One region of the Pseudovibrio sp. W74 genome, then DNA from elsewhere that is predicted to be linked to it. Evidence: predicted binding sites of a transcription regulator. Region 1 holds the regulator's gene; each other region holds the start of a gene.
The links. The regulator PhoB, encoded in region 1, activates phosphate uptake and scavenging genes when phosphate is short. The targets are predictions, from matches to a motif close to TGTCATNNANCTGTCAT.

Region 2: a site for PhoB is predicted at 3,880-3,896, ahead of PsW74_RS23330 (glycerophosphodiester phosphodiesterase family protein). Genes of this name have one in related genera too.
Region 3: a site for PhoB is predicted at 2,940-2,956, ahead of PsW74_RS03835 (GNAT family N-acyltransferase). Genes of this name have one in related genera too.

What each region holds. Positions count from the first base shown of each region.
Region 1 is NZ_LMCJ01000003.1:46,810-52,277, reverse strand. Features, by position in the region: gene argF (ornithine carbamoyltransferase) at 1-76, opposite strand, end outside; gene PsW74_RS02610 (aspartate aminotransferase family protein) at 73-1,275, opposite strand; gene PsW74_RS02605 (GcrA family cell cycle regulator) at 2,079-2,639, shown strand; gene PsW74_RS02600 (GNAT family N-acetyltransferase) at 2,739-3,203, opposite strand; gene phoB (phosphate regulon transcriptional regulator PhoB) at 3,281-3,976, opposite strand; gene phoU (phosphate signaling complex protein PhoU) at 4,050-4,754, opposite strand; gene pstB (phosphate ABC transporter ATP-binding protein PstB) at 4,788-5,468, opposite strand, start outside.
Region 2 is NZ_LMCJ01000057.1:76,115-81,582, forward strand. Features, by position in the region: gene PsW74_RS23310 (hypothetical protein) at 7-498, shown strand; gene PsW74_RS23315 (DciA family protein) at 534-1,061, opposite strand; gene mutY (A/G-specific adenine glycosylase) at 1,208-2,260, shown strand; gene PsW74_RS23325 (AMP nucleosidase) at 2,325-3,803, opposite strand; gene PsW74_RS23330 (glycerophosphodiester phosphodiesterase family protein) at 4,108-5,328, shown strand; gene PsW74_RS23335 (DUF3223 domain-containing protein) at 5,408-5,468, shown strand, end outside.
Region 3 is NZ_LMCJ01000004.1:146,203-151,670, reverse strand. Features, by position in the region: gene PsW74_RS03840 (PBP1A family penicillin-binding protein) at 1-1,573, opposite strand, end outside; gene PsW74_RS03835 (GNAT family N-acyltransferase) at 1,869-2,711, opposite strand; gene PsW74_RS03830 (PAS domain-containing hybrid sensor histidine kinase/response regulator) at 3,072-5,306, opposite strand; gene PsW74_RS03825 (YifB family Mg chelatase-like AAA ATPase) at 5,374-5,468, opposite strand, start outside.

The DNA of each region.
Region 1 (5,468 bases):
GCATAATCTGGCGAAGGTCATCACCGGAAAAATCGCTGATATCGAGAAAGTGCTGTGGTTTTGTCATAGTGGTCATTTGGCAGTCTCGGCAGTTTTCAGCTCGGTTTCCACATCCGCAGCAGCGGCTTCGATTTTTTGGACGAGCATGTCAATTTCTTCAGCGGTAATGATCATTGGCGGCATAATACGGAGCACGTTGTCTCCGGCACCAACTGGCAGCAGGCCGTTGTTGCGCATGTGTGCCAGAACTTGTGTGTTCGGCACTTTGCATTTCAAGCCAAGCATCAGGCCTTCACCGCGCACCAGCTCAAACACATCACTGTGCTGATCAACAGCGCAGGCCAGCTTCTGCTTCAGCTGCAAGCCTTTTTCCTGCACAGCTTCCAGAAAACCCGGTTCCAGAACCGTTTCCAGAACAGCATTCCCAACAGCCATCGCCAGCGGGTTGCCGCCGAAGGTGGTGCCGTGAACGCCAGGAACCATGCCACTGGCCGCTTCATTGGTTGCGAGGAACGCTCCCATTGGGAAACCGCCGCCGATGCCTTTTGCAATCGCCATCAGATCCGGTGCAACGCCTGCCCACTCATGGGCAAAGAGTTTGCCGGTTCTGCCAACGCCTGTCTGGATCTCATCGTAGATCAGCAACAAGTCATTCTCATCACAGATCTGGCGCAGACCTTTCAGGAAGGCCGGGTCCATGGTGCGGATACCACCTTCACCCTGAACCGGCTCCAGCATGATGGCAGCAGTTTCCGGTCCAACCATCTTTTTAACCGCGTCCAGATCACCAGCGGGCACCTGATCGAACCCTTCTGGCGCGGGGCCAAAGCCTTCGAGGTACTTTTGCTGGCCACCAGCGGCGAGCGCTGCCATGGTTCTGCCGTGGAACGCGTTTTCAAAGGTGATAATGCGGTTCTTTTCCAGATTGCCCTTGGCAAAGTGATAGCGCCGTGCGGCCTTCATGGCCCCTTCGGTTGCTTCCGTCCCGGAGTTGGTGAAGAACACAACATCAGCAAAGGTGTTGTCTGTCAGCAGCTTTGCAAGCTTCTCACCCTCTGGAATTGTATAGAGATTGGTGACGTGCCACAGCTTTTCAGCCTGAGACTTCAGCGCCTCAACGAGCTTTGGGTGTGCATGACCCAAGCCGGAGACGGCAATACCCGAGGCACAATCCATGTATCGTCGACCATCAGCCGCAATCAGCCAGACACCTTCCCCACGCTCGAACGCGAGGTCTGAGCGTGCATAAGTCTGCATTAGCGACGAAGTCGTCATTTCTTACTCCTCATGGATTGAGCTTTCTCGATATGCTCAAAAGTCCTGGTTGCTACAAAAACAAAAAAACGCCGTGTGGCGTTTTAAAACTAAGAGAAGCGACATATAAACCGCGTTCCCTCAGGGCAGTCAATAACACGTATTGCCAGCAATACCTTACTCCCGTTCAGGAATTGGCTGCCAGCCTTGTGTCTCTCCCTCTGGTGCAGCTTAAACAGGCTACTACCGGAAGAAGCATGTATTGTGGCATTTTTAGAGGATAGAGTAGAGATTAAATCCCATGCTCTATGACCAGTTTTTTTCCACGGTTCTTAAGGTTTATTCAATACACCTCTAGCGTGTACTACGGCATATGAGAGAGGAATGCGCTTAGTTCTTGTGTTATGCAATTTGTAGTTTACTAGTGTTTTTTACTAGTTGTTTTTCAGTGGTAAATATATGTATTAAATATCAACGGGGTAACGCTATCAGCTCTTACTTTGTGTTGGAAAGAATGCGGTGGAACTTGGTTTAACAAACAGCTCCTATTCTTTAGATTGATAATCTTCTCCCACCACAAGAAGGCTGTTATAGGTAAGTAGTAGTACGGCAATTCTGGGGAAAACCAGAGTCTTCCCCACCTCAATTCTTTGAGGTTATTGCTCGTATCAACGCCCATATAGTACTGTGTGATAAGAGTTATACACCATCTCGTAGTTACTGAACGCTGCAAGCACACACGCTCAGGTAAGCGGCACTTTCGGATGCGTCCGAACTGAGCGAATGCTGTTTTGCGCGCCACTGAAGGAAGACGGGGCCCTTTAATGAGCTGGACAGCAGAACGTGTAGAGTTACTAACCAAACTTTGGGCAGACGGGTTAAGCGCCAGTCAAATCGCGGGGGAACTTGGCAATGTAACCCGTAATGCGGTGATTGGTAAGGTTCATCGCCTTGGTCTTTCAGGTCGCGCCAAATCGGGAGGTGGTGCAACCAAAACGAGAAAGGCACCTGCCCCAGCGGCAAGGGTCGTCACCTCAACCAAACCAACAGTGGCTGAAGCGATTGCAGCTGTTGCGCCTTCCCCAAGTCCCCGACAAATTCAGCCAACGATAGCCGGTGCCAACGCCCTTAAAGTTGAACCGATTGAAGCTATCCAACCAGAAATTTCTCCAGTCCCAACCTCCGATCTCTTTATTCCGGTTTCAGAGCGCGCCTCCATCCTGACATTGAATGAGCGCACCTGTAAGTGGCCGATTGGTGATCCGAGTTCTGATGACTTCTATTTCTGTGGGCGCCAGTCAGATGCAGGCACACCTTATTGTGCGCATCACCGCAGCATTGCCTATCAGCCCGTCAGCGACCGCCGCAACCGCCGCGCAAGCTAATCTGAGCTGAAAAGCAACGTATTGAGCCGGGTCCAAAGCCCGGCTTTTTGCTGTTTTTGGTGCCGTTCTGATCTGGCGCTTGTCGCTCTGGCCTGAGAACTAGTGTGTTTTAAAAGTTTGGCGGGTGACGGCGCCCCAGTATGGGTCCGTATAGTTTTCTTCCAAAAACTGACCTGAGGTGTAGGTGCTGATAACGGAACGCCAAAAGGCAATGGCCTGATCAGCGCCTTCAATCTGCTTTATCTGCCAGTTACCGGGCATTTGATCAAACAACGCAGCCGCAAAACGCTGTCCCAGTTTATCCCTGCGGAACACTGGCACCACATAAAACTCGCAGACTTCAAAGTCGTGATGATCTTGCCGCCTGATTGCAGCTAACCCGGCGGGGATATCATCATTTAGAGCCAGATAGCCGGTGATGTTGCCTTCAAGGAGCGTGTCTTTGCCAAACAAACCATCCGCGTTTGGATGTTTGTGTGTGAGAGGTGAGAACTCTGCCTCATAGGCCTGACAGAGATTGTCGTAGATATGAGCGGTCGCTCGATCAACCGTCTTGATTATCATTTGTTATCCGCATTGTTTTTGGTCTGCACCTCTGGAAGGGAGATGCAGTTTCACAATGCGCATATAGCAGAGATCAATTACCCAACAGCGAACTGGTCGTTGAAAGCGTATCCGGCGCCGCGAACGGTGCGGATCGGGTCTTTCATGCGGCCTTTGTTGATGGCTTTGCGCAGGCGGCCTACGTGGACGTCCACGGTGCGCTCATCTACGTAGACATCATGGCCCCAGACACCATCCAGCAGCTGTTCACGGGAGTAAACGCGGCCCGGTGCGCTCATGAGGAACTCCAGCAGGCGATATTCCGTGGGGCCGAGGTGGATTTCGCGACCTGTTCTGCGCACGCGGTGGGTTTCGCGGTCGAGCTCGATGTCGCCAGATTTGAGCATTGTGGAGACAACTTCTGGCAATGCACGGCGGAAGATCGCACGAACACGGGCCATAAGTTCCGGAACGGAGAACGGTTTAACGACGTAATCATCGGCCCCGGTTGCCAGACCGCGGATGCGCTCGGATTCTTCGCCGCGCGCTGTGAGCATGATAATCGGCATGCGCTCGGTTTCTGAGCGTGCCCGCAAACGACGGCAGAGCTCGATGCCAGAGAGGCCCGGAAGCATCCAATCCAGCAGCAGCAGGTCCGGCTGGCTTTCCTGCAGCAGGACTTCCGCCTCATCTCCTCTTGCGCACACGTCAACAGTGTAGCCCTCTGCTTCAAGGTTATAGCGCAGCAGCAGGCTTAGCGGTTCTTCGTCTTCTACAATCAGTATCTTAGGCATATTAAAGTGCTCTCTTTGCACCTTCTCTTATAAAGCAATTGCGTGTGTTCTGCTCGTTATAAGTGAACACACTCTACACGGTTGTGCTCTGCGCCAGCTCGTCCGTCTTTGGACGATCTGTTGGAAGGTGGCTTCCGGAGATCATGTAGTAGATGTTTTCTGCAATATTGGTTGCATGATCACCGATGCGCTCAATATTCTTTGCGCAGAACAACAAGTGCGCGCACATGGTGATGGAACGCGGGTCTTCCATCATGTAGGTGAGCAGCTGACGGAACAGGCTTGTATAAAGCGCATCCACTTCGTCATCGCGAACATGTACGCGCTGGACAACCTCAAGATCGCCAGAGGTGTAGGCATCCAGAACGGCTTTGAGCTGTTCAAGTGCCAGATCAGACATGTGCTCAACACCCACAGCGAGCTGCTTGTTGTTGAATTCAGATTCAATGGCCAGCGTCCGCTTGCCAATGTTCTTGGCCATGTCGCCGACGCGCTCCAGATCGTTGGAGATGCGCATGGCGGCGATGATGTCGCGCAGATCGCTTGCCATTGGCTGACGGCGTGCGATCACGGAGATGCACAGCTCTTCCAGCTCGGCCTGCATGTTGTCCAGGCGCTGGTCGGCGGCGATGGTGCGGGTTGCCAGTTCGCGGTCCTGTCTCAGCAGTGCTGTGACGGCGTCGTGAACCAGGGTTTCTGCCAGTCCGCCCATTTCAACGACACGTCCGGCCAGTTCTTTCAGCTCTTCATTGAAGGAAGAGACAATATGATCTTTCATCGGATATCTCCTTAGAGTACCGCTCTTTTATTTTTAACCAAAACGGCCTGTGATGTAATCCTGCGTGCGCTGGTCTTTGGGGTTGGTGAAGATGTCGTTGGTCAGCCCCTCTTCCACCAGATTACCCAGATGGAAGAACGCGGTGCGCTGGGACACACGTGCGGCCTGCTGCATGGAGTGGGTTACGATGACGATGGTGTAGTTCTGGCGCAGTTCGTCCATCAGCTCTTCCACTTTCGCGGTGGCAATCGGGTCGAGCGCAGAACACGGCTCATCCATCAGGATCACTTCCGGAGACACAGCGATTGCGCGCGCGATGCACAAGCGCTGCTGCTGACCACCGGAAAGGCCTGTGCCCGGCTCGTCCAGACGGTCTTTCACTTCTTCAAACAAACCTGCACGCTGCAGAGAACTTGCGACGATATCTTCCAGATCTGACTTGCCTTGTGCCAGACCGTGGATGCGTGGGCCGTAAGCCACGTTCTCAAAGATTGATTTTGGGAACGGGTTGGGCTTCTGGAACACCATGCCAACACGGGCCCGCAGTTCCACCACATCAATGCGCGGGTCGTAGACATCGTCGTTGTCGAGGAGAATGTCGCCTTGCACGCGGCAGATGTCGATGGTGTCGTTCATGCGGTTCAGACAGCGCAGGAAGGTGGACTTGCCGCAACCGGACGGGCCGATCAGCGCGGTCACCTGATTTTTGCGGAC
Region 2 (5,468 bases), on a different contig from region 1:
TACATTATGAAGCGCTTGACTACCTTAATGCTTCTCAGCACACCACTGATTGCCTGCCAAGCCTCTGTATCTGAAGATTTCGTCGAAGCTATACCTACAACTACTCAAGAAACGACGATTGAAACGACTGCTATACCTGCGACATCCAATACAATTTATACAGGCACCGCAGATTTGGGCGCACTTACCTCTACGAATTGGGTCGTCAGCGAGGGCAGCGGAAACAGCTCAGCTCCTTGTCGGGTCCAGTTTAGCAAGACCCCGTCAGGCGCTGCTGTTGTGACACCAGCTGTGACCAGCAGTTTTCCAAACGGACATGCAGCAACAAGCGGCTGCACCAATGAAGAGCTGAGCAGCGTGACGGCGTGGGCGGTGAATGGTGATACCATTGAACTGCGGAATGCGCAGGAAACAACGACAGCCTATCTTTTGATGGAGCGCCCTGACCTTTTGCTGGGATATACCGCAAAGGGGCATGATCTGGTGGTCAGCCAGTAATCACACATTCAGAACTGCAGGTCTTTAAGGATGGATCAGGAGTTGCTTGCAGGTGTGCGGGCAATGAGGTTCTTGCCGAGCTTTTCCAGCGCATTCTTCAACCGTTCATCAGAGACTGAGGCAACCTTCTGCTCGATGCGGCGGTTTTCAATTTCTGACAGCTCACGAAGCGGTTTTGGTGTGATTTTTTTGGTTCTGAGCGCCGGACGCTGCACAACCTTGATGCGGCCAACCGCATTCCAGCCTAAAAAGGCGTTTATCCGATCTCGCAGTTGTGGAGCTTCATGCGTAAAAAACAAAGCAGTGGAGCCATCCGCATGAACAAGAAGTGTTGCAGGTTCTGCAACCGGCTCTCCTTCAGAGCTTTTGGCTCTTGGCCAAACAAGCCTACCGGGCTGTACTTTTCCGTGATACTTCTTGCCGACAAGTTCTGGCCAGGCGGTGAGAAGGTCGGCACTGGCAAATCCGCGCTTGCGCGCGACAGGGTGCATGGTCTTACCAATCAGCTCGTTTAACTGATGGCTTGATCTCCTGGAAACCCGATTTTGCGCAGTTGCTTTCATCGTCTTCATCACGCCATTAGATTAAGGCACATATATGACCATTGCTTTATATTAGTCTTAATTCAGTCCCGTTTTCCGCGGTACCATGAATTACCAAGGGAACCCCAATTATTTAGGGATCAAAACCAAGGTTAACCCACAAAACCATGCAAGATAATCTAGTTGTTCTTTACTGGTATGACAGAAATTCTCGCCAACTGCCATGGCGAACAGCTCCAGCTGATATACTTTCCGGTGTAAAACCAGACCCTTACCATGTCTGGCTCTCAGAAATCATGCTTCAGCAGACTACTGTTGCGGCAGTGAAAAACTACTTCAATCTCTTCATAAAGACATGGCCAACACTTGCTGATATGGCCAATGCGGAGGAAGAAGACATCCTAAAAGCGTGGGCTGGGCTTGGTTATTATTCCCGTGCAAGAAATCTGTATAAGTGTGCAAAATTTGTCCAATTGCATCACAATGGGCGTTTTCCTGAGGAAGAAGAGCGGCTTTTAAAGCTCCCCGGCATCGGTCCTTACACGGCTGCTGCAATCTCCACGATAGCCTTTGGGCGCCATGCAGCTGTGGTTGATGGCAATGTGGAGAGGGTTCTGTCCCGCCGCCACGCATTGCTGACAGAGCTCCCTGCCCTCAAAGCTGAAGTGAAGCCGTTGATGGCTGAAGTGACGCCGCATGACCGACCCGGTGACTTTGCGCAGGCCATCATGGACCTTGGTGCCACGATCTGCACGCCGAAGTCTCCGGCCTGTGGCATCTGCCCGTGGATGGATGTTTGTGAGGGTCGCAGGCAAGGCATTGCGGACACGCTGCCACGCAAAGCCCCCAAGAAGGTGAAACCGACACGACGCGGTATGGCCTTTCTGCTCAGCGATGCACGTGGCCGCATTCTTTTGCGCAAACGCAAAGATAAAGGACTGCTTGCTGGCATGAGTGAGCCCATCACCACGCATTGGGCAGATAATGCAGCGATGGAAGACCTCTCACATGCTCCGATCACTGCGGACTGGGTGCGTACGCCGAAGGATGTGAAGCACACTTTCACGCATTTCCATCTGGAAATGAGCGTCTGGCAGGCACAGGCACCAGCGCATTATGATGAACCTGACGGCTATTGGTGGTCAGCACCAGATGAGCTTGAGGGAGAAGCCCTGCCAACAGTGATGATGAAAGCGCTGAAGGCCGGTGGCGTGATTTAAGTGCGCAGCAAAAAGCCGGGTCTGGAGCCCGGCTTTTCTTGTTTCTACAAATGCTGATCAGTGCTTATTGGAATGCGGTTTCCATGAAGCTGCGGAGTTTGCGAGAGTGGAGCCGTTCCAACGGCATTTCCCTCAGGACCTCCATGGTCTTCACACCAATTTCCAGATGCTGGTTCACTTGCGTCCGGTAGAAGTCTGTCGCCATGCCGGGCAGCTTCAATTCCCCATGCAGCGGCTTGTCTGATACGCAGAGCAAGGTTCCATAAGGAACGCGGAAGCGGAAACCGTTGGCAGCGATGGTTGCAGATTCCATATCCAGCGCGATCGCACGGGACTGGGAGAAACGCTGCACCGGCTCGCGGTGGTCGCGCAGTTCCCAGTTGCGGTTATCGATGGAGGCTACGGTTCCTGTGCGCATCACACGCTTCAGGTCATAGCCGCTGTAACCGGTGGTCTTTTCAACGGCATCTTCCAGCGCGACCTGCACTTCTGCCAGTGGCGGGATTGGAACCCATGTTGGCAGGTCAGCATCCAGCACCTTGTCTTCACGCACATAACCATGAGCCAGTACGTAATCACCGAGCTGCTGGCTGCTTCTGAGCCCAGCGCAGTGGCCGAGCATCAACCAGGCATGTGGGCGAAGCACTGCAATGTGGTCGGTGATGGTTTTTGCATTGGACGGGCCAACACCGATGTTCACCATGGTGATACCGGAGTTATCTTCTCGCAGCAGGTGATAGGCTGGCATTTGTGGCAGGCGCAGCGGGGCCACACCTTCGCGCGGCTCTTTATCACCTGCATAGGTGATGAGATTGCCCGGCTCGACAAAGGCCACATATCCGCTCTCCGGATCATTGATCAGCTCTTTTGCCATCTGCGCAAAGCCATCAATGTAGAACTGATAGTTTGTGAAGAGCACGAAGTTCTGGAAATAGCGCGGCGCGGTTGCGGTGTAGTGCTGTAAGCGATGCAGGGAATAATCCACGCGCGGAGCCGTAAACGGCGCCAGCGGCTCAAAGCCATCTTTTGAACGGTAGGTGCCATTGGAGATGGCATCATCCATGACGGCAAGATCCGGCACATCAAACACATCACGCAGCGGGCGCTCTTCGCTGGATGGCAAAGCGCCTTCCACGTGTGCACCATCATAAAAGGCAAAGTGCAGCGGGATCGGCTGATCACTTTCAGCGATCACCACTTCAAGACCGTGGTTTTTGATCAGGAGATCAATCTGATGTTCCAGGTAGTTCTTAAACAGATCTGGCCGGGTGACTGTGGTCTTATATTTGCCAGGCCTTGCCACAAAGCCATAGGACAGGCGCGTATCAACGCGGATGTGGCTGGATACTTCAAATCGCAGTTCCGGGTAAAATGCTCTGACCCTGGTTTCCGACATGCTGCCCTGTGCAGCCTCTTTAAAATTCTCACGTAGAAAGTCAGTCGCCCGATCAAACAGATAGATCAGGTGCGCAACAGCTTCACTGGCATCTTTAAAGGATTGTGGGGGAATTGTCTCAGGCGTACGGATGGAACGGCTTTCCATCACAACGTCGCTATCGGATATAGTCGACACGTTCAGTTTCTCCTCTTTCGTGTCACTATATATCTGAGGGATGTTTACGACAGGGTCAAGACAAACTGCGGACAAATATGGTTTATTTTTTAGTGAGTGAGGATATTTTCACGCAGCGTCAGATTCAGCTCTGCACACAGAATTGAGATTCATAGCTACATATTTACCCTTATCTCCTTCAGTTTATTCTGTAAAACTATCCCGAAAATTGCATGGGCGAGTTCTAGAGGCACTTTGCGGGACTACGCTTCAGATGATCGGGAGGGATCTTTTTATGCACTTTGTTCGTACTGCTGCGCTTGGTTTGGTGGCTGGCACCTGCCTTACTGTGAGCGCACAAGCTGCCCAGTTGGGGCCGCGGCCTGCTTTTCTCGTTGAGCAGATGCAAGAGAGCCCGTTGAAGGATAAGTTGCGCGCCTGTATCGGCAATCCTGCAAAGGCTTCCAGTTTCACGATCGGGCACCGTGGGGCACCGCTGCAGTTTCCTGAGCATACGTTAGAGTCTTATCAAGCCGCGGCTGTGATGGGTGCGGGGGTGCAGGAATGCGATGTTACCTTCACCAAGGACAAAGAGCTGGTCTGCCGTCATTCTCAAAATGATCTGGCGACAACGACAGATATCCTCGCGACTGATCTGGCCAGCACGTGTGTTGCTCCGTTTACTGCTGCTACCAATGACGAGAAGGCAGCGGCGGAGTGCAGAACCTCTGAGATCACATTGGCGGAGTTCCAAGGTCTCACCGGCAAGATGGACGCCTCTAATCCAGCTGCAACAACGGTTGAGGACTTCCTGAAAGGCACAGCTGACTGGCGCACAGACCTTTATGCGGCAGCTGGTGCTGGTGGCACTTTGATGACCCATGCTCAGTCCATTGAGCTCTTCAAAGAACAGGGCGTTAAGTTTACGCCGGAGTTGAAGCGCCCAAGTGTGAAAATGCCATTTGATGGGTTCACTCAGGAAGATTTCGCTCAGAAGCTGATTGATGAATATAAAGCAGCTGGTGTTCCGGCCTCTGACGTTTATCCTCAGTCCTTCTTTTTGGATGATGTGCTGTACTGGATCAAGAATGAGCCTGAGTTTGGCAAGCAGGCCGTGTTCCTTGATGGACGCTTCCGTATGCAGGGCTTTGACACATCCGATCCAACCAGCTTCAAGCCGTCCATGGCTGAGCTGAAAGAGATGGGCGTGAACTATATCTCCCCGCCTCTTTGGATGCTTGTCACTCTGGATAACGGGAAGATCGTGCCATCTGCTTATGCAAAGGCTGCGAATGAGGCTGGCATCAAGATCTTCACCTGGACGCTGGAGCGCTCCGGCCTGCTCTCTCACAACAAAGGCGGCTGGTATTACCGCAGCATCAATGATGCGATCACCAGCGAAGGCAGCGTTTATGAGCTGCTGGATGTGCTGGCACAGGACGTGAAGGTGAGCGGTGTGTTTTCTGACTGGCCAGCGACCGTCACGTTCTACGCCAATTGCATGGGGATTGAGTAGCTGCAAAAAAGGCGGGTGCAACTATCAAGTTGCGCCCATCTAAGTCAGCAATGGACAGCATTTAGCAATTGGCAGGTTTATGGGCATAAGTGAACAGGTCAAGCTTGGCAGCTTGTGGTTTACCAGCAAGAGTAAAGCAG
Region 3 (5,468 bases), on a different contig from region 1:
TCCAGCCCCTGTAGGTGACACGAGCATCCCTGCGGACAGTATTAGGGGTCATACCCCGTTCCAATGCCGCAAGATAAACAAACGGTTTGAAGGCGGATCCCGGCTGTCTGCGTGCATAAACAGCGCGGTTGAACTGGCTTTTCCGATAATCAACACCACCAACCAGAGCACGGATTGCACCACTGCGATTGAGCGTAACAACCGCGCCTTGTGTGACATTAAACTCTTGGCGAGACTCCGCAATTCGAGTGGTCAGCGCCGTTTCTGCCGCTTGCTGCATGTCCCAATCGATGGTGGTATCGACGATGATGTCCTCGCCAATAGAGCCGACGAAGCCAGGTAGCAACTCCATCACATAATCAGCGACATAATTGCCACTGCTGCTGTTATGGCTTGTGACCACGTTCGCCGGGTTGAACAGGGCATTCTTAGCGTCATCAGCGGTGATGAAGCCAGCCTTATGCATTGATGCGATCACCACCTGCGCACGACCCTCTGCAAGAGCGGCATTGCGTGTGGGGGCATATTTACTAGGTGCTTTCAGAAGTCCTGCAATGGTTGCCGCTTCAGCAAGATTGATGAGATGAGCGGATTTGCCAAAGTAAACCCGCGAGGCGGCATCAACACCATAAGCCCCGGCACCGAGATACACCCGGTTAAGGTACATCTCCAGAATTTCGTCCTTGCTGTAATTCCACTCCAACCACAGCGCCATCACCACTTCCTGCATCTTGCGTTGCATGGTGCGCTCAGGCTTTAGGAACAGGTTCTTCGCCAGCTGCTGTGTGAGTGTTGATCCGCCCTGTACAGTTCGCCCGCTGGTGTAGTTGACAAATGCAGCGCGGGCGAGACCAATTGGATCGATGCCGAAATGATACCTGAACCGCCTGTCTTCAATAGCCATTACAGCTTCAGGCAGATACGTAGGCAACTGCTCAAGACGGACGGCCTCTCCGCCGGTATCTCCACGATTGGCAATCAAAGTGCCGTTTGCTGAAACGATGCGCACGTTAGGTGGGCGTTGCGGAACAGCCCACTCCGATGCTGGTGGCAAATGCGCAGCGTAATAGGTGAGAATACCGCCAACAACGACGATCCCCCAAATGCCAAGTACGACGCTCCAATACATGGAAAAGCGAAAGGACTTCCACAAGAACCGTCGAAACTTGCTTTGGCTCTTTGGCTTGCCAGAGGAGGTTGCTGCATCAAGAGCTGCCAGTGTCTGTTGACGTGCCTTGCGGCTAGGCTTTTTGGCAGGCTTCTTGACTGGCGCTCCTTGCGCAGGTCTGGCACGTTGAGGTGCAGGTTTTCTGGCCTGTGCCGTTGGGTTTTGCGGTGAAGAGCGTTGCCCTGATGATGATTGCTTGCTTGGAGCGTTGGTTTTGCTCGGGCGGCGAATATAATCTTCCACCTCGTCCGGACGCAATGCGACGCCTTGTAAGCGTGGGCGTTGAGGTTGTGCTGGGCGTTTAAGACGCTGTCCCTCAGGGTGTTGAGGCGGCCTGCCGGAAGGGCGTTGCCCGGGGCGCACTGGCCTCCGTTTTTTGCCATTTCCATTTTGGCCTGTCGCCATAACTTTAAAACACCCCAGTACCAATCACTCAAATTTTGGGCAAATATTGCCATTAAAGATTGAGCAAGCCTGAACAAACTCAGGCTACTGACCGCTTGGGAGGGAGGTCGCAACCTGGATACAAAACACGAACGATTTTAGGGAAACACGCTTAATTGAGCGTTAAGCTATTGAGGTGAATTGCGCGGAGTTGGCCGGGAAATGCCACAAATATGAAGAGATGTTAGCGCTTCTACGCAAATAAAAAAGGGCGGAAACCCGCCCTCTCCATTTTGAGATACTAGTAGCTCTGTGATCAGCTGGAATACCGGCTGGCATCTTGACCATAGTAGTTCACATAGCGTGAGTTCAGCTTGGACACTGGCATGATGATCAAAACATCAGTGGTACCGAACTGGTGATCAACAACTGCTCCGTTACCGATATAGGCGCCAAGGCGTAGATATCCTTTAATCAGCGGTGGTAGAGAACGTAGCGCAGCGCGTTGATCCACCTGATCTTTCGCAATGCGGTTCATTTCTACATACTGGTCCGGCAGTGCTGATACATGCCATTCTTCTGGCGCACTAGCAAAATGATGCAGGAAGGAAAGCTGCTCAGCAAGAAGATCAGGATCAGTACCTTCGATAGAGGCACAGCCAATCATAACATCTACATTATTCGTCAGCACATAAGACCAGATGCCATGCCATAGCAATTCTACGGTCTTCTTGGTGCGATAAGGTTTCAAAACACAAGAACGACCGAGTTCCATGAAATTCAGATCACTGTGACGATCCAGAATCCCTTGAATATCAAACTCGCCTGCTGTGTAGAAACCGCCATTGAGCTGTGCAAGTTCCTGACGGAGCAATCGGTAAGTGCCTACGATCTGCGGCTTGAGTTTGGAAAATGGTTTGTTGCGAACCTGACTGTTGTGATCAACGACCAATAGATGATCACAAATCTCGTCATAACTGTCGCGATCAAGACGCGATAACTGAGTTTGTGCATCTGCAATAGCGGACATCTCTTCGTAAAACACTTCGTAGCGTAAACGCTGAGATTGCTTGAGTTCTTTGGCTCCGTTGGAAAGACGAACCTCGAGTGGGCCGACCTTACCGAGGCTTTGTCCTGCCTCCGGTATTTTTCCAAGCATTGCCTGAGGGATCCACCGCGGCGCAGGTCGCCCTGACAGCTTACTCGGTGTGAACTTTTTTAGGACTTTCATCGGGGAAATATGTCCAGATCCAGCCATACTATTATTATCTCATATTGCTTAGGTGCTTAAGAAACATTGCAATAATGAGAACGCCTTTCTGAATTTGCACCAATTGAGTCACCCATGTCAATTTTGGGTAGTCAATCTGTGATATAAGCCCATTTTAGGACAGTTGAGTGACACAACACCAACATTTACCCGCGTAACGACGCTCACATTTGCTAAACAATGCTGCGGTCGCGGTTAATCTGAGTATAACAACCGCCTCGTGATATTGAACAGGCTAAATATACCGAGCTATCCCTTAGCATAGCGTTTTAAAACAGCCTCAAGATCCTGCTTTTTTAGGGGTTTGCTTAAAAAACCGTCTGCTCCGGCCTTAATAGCCTCTTCTTTTGCCTCCGGCATAACATCTGCTGAAACAACATAAATTGGCACTTGCGACGCAGATTTGTCTTCCCTGCCTCTAATTTTGGAGATGGCTTCAAGTCCATCCAGACCGGGCATGTGCAGATCCATAAGCACAATATCAAACGTGCCGCTGGCACAGAGCGAAACAGCCTTATGCCCATCCTCCGCAAGCTCCGATCTGTGGCCCAGTTTGTCCAGTAGTGCTTGAACCAGCATCCAGTTAATTGGATTATCTTCGGCCACTAATACATTGAGATTTGTGTTTTGGCCTTGCTGTATAGGCGCCACCTCTTTTTCTATTACATCGTTATCTACCGCGTCAGTCTGCAGCAAACCGGGGGAGAGTACCCGAAGCAGTGAGCTGCGACGAACAGGACGGGTCAAGTAACCAGAAAACTCCCCGGTCTTGATATCTGCAATCCGCGCCCGCTCCTGTGGTTTAATGAGGACAAAGATCTCTGGCGCACTCTCAGATTGCTGCCCATAGAATTTGCGAATGCGTCCCACAAATTCTTCACCAACAAGCAAACGGTCAAAAGGTGGCGTTAGAGGCAATTCTTCGAGCTCGTCTACTTCCAGAACCTTGGTGTGAATGAACCCGCTGGTGTTGAGCGTTTTATGGACAAGGCTGGCTTCAATCTGATTGCTGGTTACGATCGCGATGCGATCTTCATGACTTTCGGCAGGGTCTGCAGAAATCTCATCAACAGGCATCTCAAGAAGGAAGGTGGAGCCGCAACCCAACTGACTCTGAACGGTGAGTGAACTTCCCATTAGCTCAGCCAGCCGTTTGGAAATTGCCAGACCCAGGCCAGCTCCATCGAACTTGCGATCGCGGCCATACTCACCCTGTTCAAATTCCCGGAAGATGCGAGCTGCAGTGATTTCATCCATGCCAGGGCCAGTATCTTTAATGGCGAACTCTAGCAAATGATGGCCTGTGGTATCAGTAGCGACTTTCAGGACTAATGAAACACCGCCCTCTTCTGTAAATTTGATCGCGTTTCCAACCAGATTGTATAGGATTTGCTGTAATCGTGCAGGGTCGCTCTGAATGGTATCTGGAACGGATGGACTGATAAATGAACCAATCTGCAACCCCTTTGCATGAGCTTTGGGAGAGAGCAACTCCACAACGCGCTCCACTAGCGGAGTAAGCTCAACACTGCCAGATTCCAATTCCAGCTTACCCGCTTCGATCTTGGAGTAATCAAGAACCTCATCAATAAGCATTAAAAGTGTGGAGCCTGAAGTTCTGATCGCATTAATATAGTTTTGCTGCTCTGCAGTGGTTGTCGTGTCATCCAACAAATCTGCCATGCCCAAGACGCCGTTTAAGGGCGTACGAATTTCGTGACTGACCATCGCAAGAAAACGAGATTTTGCCTCACTAGCATTTGCTGCATGGTCGCGGTCTTCGCGTAGCTTTTGTTCAGCTTGTCGCCTGTCTGTGACATCCGTCAGGATCCACTGAATGATCGGAGCACCGCCGCTGCCATCGCGAATACTCAGGCGCAGGAGTGAATACCAGCGAGTGCCGTGTTTTGTGCGCAAAGCAACGTCTTCGGTTGCTCCAGCAGCCCCTTCCTCAAGGTCGGGTGTGAAGTCTTCAGCATAGGGCAGATGAATAGCCCGCCCGACTTCAACACCAAATCCAGTCGGAAAATTGCGTTTGCCTGCATCATTCACGGAAAGCACCAGGCCTTCGCTGTCACAACGGATCACGATAGCGCCCAGCGCATCCAGAATAGAGCGGTGCCGATCATCTGCTTCGCGCAGTTGCCAGTCAGCATCACTGGCTAATTCGGATGGATCTTCAAGTTGTTCAACTTCACTGCGGATCTGAGCTGTTTTCCAGCTTTGTGCGATAACATCACTTGCCGGAAATCGGCGAAACAACACGGCGCCAGCTCCAAAGGCAAGCAATACAACATAGAGGCTTTGTGCAGATCGCCAATCAGTCAGCAGCAGCGCAATCAGCAAGCATATAACGCCCACGAAAATGGAGAGGCTCTTTAGAACAAAGGAGGATTTCTCGGTGATTTCGCTTTGCTTAATCAGAGACACGCGGGCCTGAGTAACAACATGGGTGCTCTCCTCAGTTTTTAGTCTCCGTTTCAACACTGCTTTTGCTCCACCCGAACTATTTCGGTAAATCAGTAAAATTCAATTGGTAGGATATAACAGATTACGCGGCGGCCAAATAGGCGGAAGAGCGCTTGAAGCTCAGGGCCTCGGCCAGGTGAATACGCTGAACGGAATCTGACCCGTCCATATCTGCAA